One region of the Arthrobacter sp. YAF34 genome, then DNA from elsewhere that is predicted to be linked to it. Evidence: riboswitches for the same ligand, from Rfam matches in the RefSeq annotation. Region 1 holds a riboswitch; each other region holds the start of a gene.
The links. Region 1 has a riboswitch for thiamine pyrophosphate ahead of AB4Y72_RS13785 (ECF transporter S component). Riboswitches for the same ligand answer to the same signal wherever they lie in the genome.
Positions count from the first base shown of each region.

Region 2: another riboswitch for thiamine pyrophosphate. It lies ahead of AB4Y72_RS15345 (bifunctional hydroxymethylpyrimidine kinase/phosphomethylpyrimidine kinase); the one in region 1 lies ahead of AB4Y72_RS13785 (ECF transporter S component).
Region 3: another riboswitch for thiamine pyrophosphate. It lies ahead of thiO (glycine oxidase ThiO); the one in region 1 lies ahead of AB4Y72_RS13785 (ECF transporter S component).

Region 1 is NZ_JBFRCV010000010.1:135,657-137,847, reverse strand. It holds gene AB4Y72_RS13795 (hypothetical protein) at 1-341, shown strand, start outside; gene AB4Y72_RS13790 (heme-degrading domain-containing protein) at 325-870, opposite strand; TPP riboswitch at 1,057-1,200, shown strand; gene AB4Y72_RS13785 (ECF transporter S component) at 1,264-1,911, shown strand; gene AB4Y72_RS13780 (ABC transporter ATP-binding protein) at 1,952-2,191, shown strand, end outside.
Region 2 is NZ_JBFRCV010000012.1:137,889-140,079, reverse strand. It holds gene AB4Y72_RS15350 (Rne/Rng family ribonuclease) at 1-980, shown strand, start outside; TPP riboswitch at 973-1,070, shown strand; gene AB4Y72_RS15345 (bifunctional hydroxymethylpyrimidine kinase/phosphomethylpyrimidine kinase) at 1,212-2,191, shown strand, end outside.
Region 3 is NZ_JBFRCV010000008.1:180,046-182,236, reverse strand. It holds gene AB4Y72_RS11905 (ferritin-like fold-containing protein) at 1-471, shown strand, start outside; gene thiE (thiamine phosphate synthase) at 490-1,161, opposite strand; TPP riboswitch at 1,188-1,308, shown strand; gene thiO (glycine oxidase ThiO) at 1,302-2,191, shown strand, end outside.

The DNA.
Region 1 (2,191 bases):
TCGCCCCGCTCAACAAGAGCGTGGCCCTTCTGGCCGCGGTGATCGGAGCCCTGCCGTGGGCACTGTTCCTGGCCGTACCGGTCGCGAGCCGCGGATCGCTGATCCTGGTCGATCTCAGTGACAGCTACGCGAACGCGGCCGGCACGCTCGCGCCGGGCCCTGTCGGGTCCGACATGCAGCTCCGCTATGCCACCGCGGCGGAGGCACTCCGGTTCGCCGTTCCAGAGATCTACCTGGTGTACGGCATCCTGATGTGGGCCTGGTTCACGGCGGTGGGAATTGCCTTGATCCGGCTGTCCCGGAGGACGCCGGCACTGGCGCCGCCTAGGATCCCGGTGTGAGGACCGTCCGCAGCGCCTCGACGACGAGGTCGTGGTCCGCCTTCTGGGGCAGCCCGGAGACGGTGACGACCGCCACGGCCCCTGTGCCGCGCAGGTAAATCGGGAACGCGCCGCCGTGGGCGGCGAACTCCGTCTGATCGAACCACGCGTTGTCCTCGATCCTTCCTCCGGCCGCGCGGGCCCGGAGGCCCACCAGCAAGGAAGGGACCTCGTACCGCTGGGCCGTGCGCTTCTTGGCGTTGATCCAGCGCTCATTGTCCGGTGTGGCGCCGTCCAGCGCGGCGTGGAAGAGCACCTGTTCGCCTTTGGTGATGTCGACGGCGATGGGCAGCGAGCGTTGCCTGCCCAACTCGACCAGGAGGAGCCCGAGGTCCAGGGCGTCGTCCTTGCTGAAGGATGCGAACTGGAGCGCATCCATCTCGGCCAGCACGCGGCCGATGAGGGCCGCCAGGGATCCGTGCGGCTGCGGCTCGTTCGAGTCGGGGTCGTATTCCCGGGAGGGACCGTGCGTGGCCGGTATGTGCGTCAAAATATTTCCAGCTTTCCGGTGGGGGCGAGGCCGCCCGCTGGCGGGTCCGGGTGTCCGACACGACGACTCTACCAACCACGGCGTTCCCGCCCGCCGGGACCGTCGCTGTCCGGCCCGGATTGTGACGGAACGCCGCTGAAAACCCGGCCGTCCGGGTGTAAACTGAGCCAGCCCACAAGGGCGAAATAATCACGACAGGGGAGCGCCGCCGTCGGGCATCGCCGGAAGAATCCGGGGAGAACATCGGTGGGCGCTGAGAGTGCGGACAGCCGCAGACCCTCGAACCTGATCCGGTTAGTACCGGCGCAAGGGAGTCGAGTTCTCAGGGTGCCCGGAGGGCGGCGGAAGCCGCGGCCGGCCGCACCCTCCCCTCCTGTTCCTCAGGAGGACGACATGACAGATATTTCAGCACAGCCTGGTTCGGCCAGCCGCTCATCCGCCCGGCACAACTACGCCTGGCGGGTAGTGGACATTGTGGTGGCCGCCTTGATTGCCGTGGCCGGCGGCGTCATCTTCTGGGCCTGGGATCAGGGCGCCAACCTGATTTCAACCCCCCTCAGCGCGCTCTACCCGCCGCTCAGCGGACTCTACGCCGGCGGATGGATGATCCCCGCGGTGCTGGGCATGCTCATCATCCGCAAGCCCGGCGCTGCCCTCTTCTGCGAAACCGTGGCGGCCACGGGCGAGCTCATCATGGGCTCGCAATACGGCACCACGGTCCTGATCTCCGGCGTCCTGCAGGGCCTCGGCGCGGAACTGGTCTTCGCGGCCTTCCTCTACAAGAAGTTCAACCTGCCGGTATCGGTGCTGGCCGGTGCCGGCGCGGGCCTCTTCTGCGGCCTGAACGACTCGTTCCTGCCGTGGGGCTGGAACATCGCCTACGAAGCCGGGGACAAACTCGCCTACATCGTCTTCACCACCATCTCGGGCGCCGTGATTGCCGGCGGACTGGCGTGGCTGGCCACCCGCGGCCTGGCCAAGACGGGCGTGCTTGCCTCCTTTGCCTCGCGCAAGGCCGCCACGGAGCCCGTCTTCTCCTGAACCGCACCTCCAAACCCCTCTGAAACGGTGTAGACGATTCATGACATCCCCAACGGGCGTCCGGCCGGCCGCCGTAACGGCACGCGGCTGGGGCTGGCGGCACGCCGGCCGGTCCAAGCCGGCCGTCAACGGCCTTGACCTGGACATCCGGCCCGGGGAGCGCGTGCTCCTGCTGGGCCCCTCCGGCGCCGGCAAGTCGACCCTGCTCCACGCCCTGGCTGGTGTGCTCGGAGACGGCGCGTCCGGGCCGGCCGGCGACTCCGACGACTCAGACGAGACC
Region 2 (2,191 bases), on a different contig from region 1:
TGCTCGAATCCAACCGTGACCTTGTGCTGCGCCGCATGGTGGAGTGCCTGGGCCGGGACCGCACCAAGCACCAGGTGGCCGAGGTGACCTCGCTGGGCCTTGTGCAGATGACCCGCAAGCGGATGGGCACCGGGCTGCTGGAAGTCTTCGGCGAGCAGTGTGAGGCCTGCGCCGGCCGCGGCATCGTCACCCACGACGAGCCCGTCGAACACCGCCGCGCCAACACGGTCGCCGCGGAGCACTACGTGCCGCGCGCCGAGGCCGCGCCTGCCGCCCGCACCGAACGTAAGAGCCGGCGCCGCGGCCGGGGAAGCCAGGGCACTGAGGGCACGCCGGCCGCGCCGTCGGCGCCGGCCGCTGTCCACGCCGAGCCCACCGAGGCCGAACGCCACGCCAAGGCTGAAGCAACGCGTGCCGCGCTGGCGAACATTGCTGCCGCGGCGCACGCCGCCCACCTGCACGACGGCGAGGCCGCCGCCGTCAGCGACGCGGGGGCCCGCAAGGCCGCCGTCGACGCCGTCACGAAGCTCGCAGCCGCCGACGAGGCAGCCGGCCGCCCCGCGACCGTGCTGACGTTCGGCGGCGAGCAAGTCGCGTTGCCCTTCGTCGAGCACGCGGAGGACGCGCAGGAGCCAGCCCTGACGCTGGATCTGCTGACCGAGGCGTTCGCGAACCTGGGCGACGCCGAGGCAGGCAAGCAGGAACCCAAGCAGGAAGCCAAGCAGGAACAGTCCGCTGCCGAGGCGCCGTCCTCACCGGCAGCGGACACCGGGTCGACGCGCGGCCGCCGCGGCCGCCGCAACCGGAGCGCCAGCCGCGCCCAGGGGGCGGCCAACGAGACGTCCGTGGAGCATCGCGAGGCAACGCGCCAGGCTGCGGCCGGATCGGTTCACGAAGCCAAGGCACCTGCCGCGGCCCGGGCCGGGCCCGTTTCGCCGTTAACCGGACATCCCGGAGGCAACGCTAGGCTGGAGCCCTGACACGGGGTGCCGCGCATCGGGCCGGCTGAGATCCACACCCGTTGAACCTGTCCGGTTAGCACCGGCGAAGGGATGTCTGACGTGCCCGCACCATCGAATCCGTCCGAGTTTCTGTCCGGTGATTCTCTGTCTAGTGATTCTCTGTCCAGTGATTCTCTGTCCAGGGATTTTCTTCCGGCCAATTTTCTGCCCGGCAAGGTTCGGCTCGGCGAGCACCCCGAGCCGCGCCACATTCCCCGCGTGCTGGCCATCGCCGGCTCGGACCCGTCCGGCGGGGCCGGGATCCAGGCCGACCTGAAGAGCATCGCAGCCAACGGCGGCTACGGCATGGCCGCCATCACGGCCCTCACCGCGCAAAACACCCAGGGCGTGCGCGCCGTTCACGTGCCTCCGGCGGCGTTCCTCACCGCGCAGCTGGACGCGATCAGCGATGACATCGGCATCGATGCCGCCAAGATCGGGATGCTCGGCGACGCAACGGTGATTGACGCCGTCCGCGGCTGGCTGGAAAAAGTGCGGCCCGCCGTCGTGGTCCTGGACCCGGTGATGGTCGCCACCAGCGGCGACCGGCTGCTGCAGGAATCGGCCGAGGCCGCCCTGCAGGCCCTCCTGCCGCTGGCGGACCTCATCACACCCAACCTCGCCGAACTCGCCATCCTGCTCAAAGAGCCTGCCGCCGAGGACTGGGCGGAGGCCCTGGCCCAGGGCAAGCGGCTGGCCGCCCAGACCGGCACCACCGTCCTGGTCAAGGGCGGCCACCTTCAGTCGGGGCCGTCGGGCGCCGGACAGCCCGACGCCGGCTGCCCGGACGCGCTGGTCAACACCGCAGGGCTGCTGGGCCAGGAGACCGTGGTGGTGCCGGGGGAGCGGATCGCCACGCGCAACAGCCACGGCACCGGCTGCTCGCTGTCCTCGGCCATGGCCACCGTGCAGGCCCGGGTGGGGGACTGGGAAGCGGCGCTGCGGGAGGTCAAGCCCTGGCTGCTCGGCGCGCTTCGCGAAGCCTCGGCCCTGGACGTCGGCACCGGCAACGGCCCGGTCCACCACTTCCATCACGTGCAGGATGTCACGAGTAGCCGGCGCGGGCAGCAGGGTCCCGCCGGCCGGGGCAGCCAGCGCGGCCACGGCCCGGCGGAAGGCGAATTCGCCGCGGCCCTGCGCGCGGGGGCCGCGGGCGATCTCGACGCCATCTACGGCCTGGAATTCATCCG
Region 3 (2,191 bases), on a different contig from region 1:
GAGGGCATGGGCGTGGATGCCGAGGTCGCTATGCTGCGGTTTCAGCCTTCCGTGGACCACTTCCACGAGCGCACCCGCCCGGCGGACTGGTACGAGTCGCTCATGAAGGCCTACGTGATCGACACACTTTACGCGGACTACTACCGCGCGGTCGCCCGGTATGTCGACGCCGGGACCCGGGAGCTGATCGGGCAGATCCAGTCCGCCGAGGAAGCCACGGCCGTGCTGCAGGAGCGGCTCAAGGCGGCCCTGGCAGATGACCCGCGGCTGGCGTCGCGCCTGGCGCTGTGGGCCAGGCGCCTGCTGGGCGAGGCCCTGACCCTGGCCCAGCGGGTGAGCCTGGAGTACCCGCTCCTTGGCGGCCTGTCGGGCCTGGACGACGCCGGCGCCAAGGAGCTGGTCGACTCCCTGACAGTCGAGCTCGCGGCGAACCATTCGCGCCGGATGGCCGGGCTGGGTCTCGCCGGCTAGCCTTGCCGCGAAGCGTGGTCAGGAATCAGCGGCGTCCAGTGCCGCCAGCAGTGCGCCGGCGGCGTGGGCCGGATCATCGGCGTCGGTGATGGCCCGGACCACAACGATCCGCCGGGCGCCGGCGTCGACGACTTCCTCCACATTGCCGAGGTCGATGCCGCCGATCGCGAACCACGGCAACGGGCTCCCGGCCCGGCCGGTCGCCTCGGCGGCGTAACGCACCAGGTCGAGGCCGACGGCGGCCCGTCCCGGTTTCGTGGGAGTCGCCCACACGGGTCCCACGCAGAAGTAGTCGAGTCCCTTGCGCCCGGGCGAGGAAGCGATGGCGGCGTCCACCTGTTCGGGGCTGTGGGTGGACAGGCCGATCACGGTGTCCTTGCCGAGGAAACCGCGGGCGGCGTCAAGGGAAATGTCCTTCTGCCCGACATGGAACACCGGCGCCCCCGACAGGGAGCCGATGTCCGCCCGGTCATTGACGGCCCACAGCCGGCCGTGGCGCTGCGCTGCGGCGTGCAGGACCTCCAGGAGTTCGAGTTCCTCGCTTGCTTCGAGCGATTTGTCGCGCAGCTGGATGATGTCCACCCCGCCGGTGAACGCGGCGTCCACGAAGTCCGCGAAGTCGCCGCGGTCCCGGCGGGCATCGGTGCACAAGTAGAGGCGGGCAGTGGTGTGGAGGGAATCCTGGCTCATGAGAGAAGCCTAGTTCCTCTAAACTGGGCGCATACCGCGGGAGCCCGCAGCGGCCATGCCAACGCTGCCCGGCTGAGAGGGCGTCAGAGCCGACCGCTTGACCTGATCCGGTTAGTACCGGCGTAGGGAAGGAATTGTTCATGGGCACACGAGCAAGCCATGCAGCCGAAGGCACAGATGACGCCGCTTCCCGGGTTTGTGACGCCGGGCCCGGTGCCGCTGAGGGGAAGCCGGCACGGCGCACCGCTCATGCGGACATCCCAGCAGGGGAGATCCCGGCAGCGGAAATCCCAGCCGACGAGATCACGGCCGACGTTGCGGTGATCGGCGGCGGCGTGATCGGCCACGGCATCGCCTTCGAGGCCAGCCGCGCCGGCCGGTCGGTGGTCGTGATCGATGACGCGCCCGGCAGCGGGGCCAGCTGGGCCGCGGCAGGCATGCTGGCCCCCGTCAGCGAACTGCACTACCAGGAAGAGCAGCTGCTGGAACTGATGCTCGAGTCGTCCCGGCTGTGGCCCGGGTTCGCGGCCGGGATCGACGCCGGTGCCACCGGCACGGCACCCAACACCGCGTCCGGGACCGGCTATTTGACGACGCCGACGCTCGCCGTCGGAGCCGACGCGGCGGACCGGCGCGCCCTCGCGGATCTCCGGGAAGTCCAGCAGGCGTGCGGCCTCACCGTGGAACCCCTGACTGTGCGCGAGGCGCGAGGCCGGGAGCCCCTGCTGAGCCCCGGCATTTCGTGCGCCTTCGACATCCCGGCCGACCACCAGGTGGACCCCCGCCTGCTGATCGCCCGGATCTCGGAGTTGCTCGGCGCCGCCGGCCGCGGCAGCTTGGTCCGGCGCCGCGCGGCGGGGCTGCTCTGGGAAGGCGGACGCGTTGCGGGGGCCCGGCTTGCCGGCGGCGGTTCCGTGCTCGCCGCGGAAACCGTGGTGGCCAACGGGCTCGGCGCCGCCGGGCTCACCGATCTGCCTGCCGGCTTGTCCCTGCCGCTGCGGCCGGTCTACGGCGACATCCTCCGGCTCCG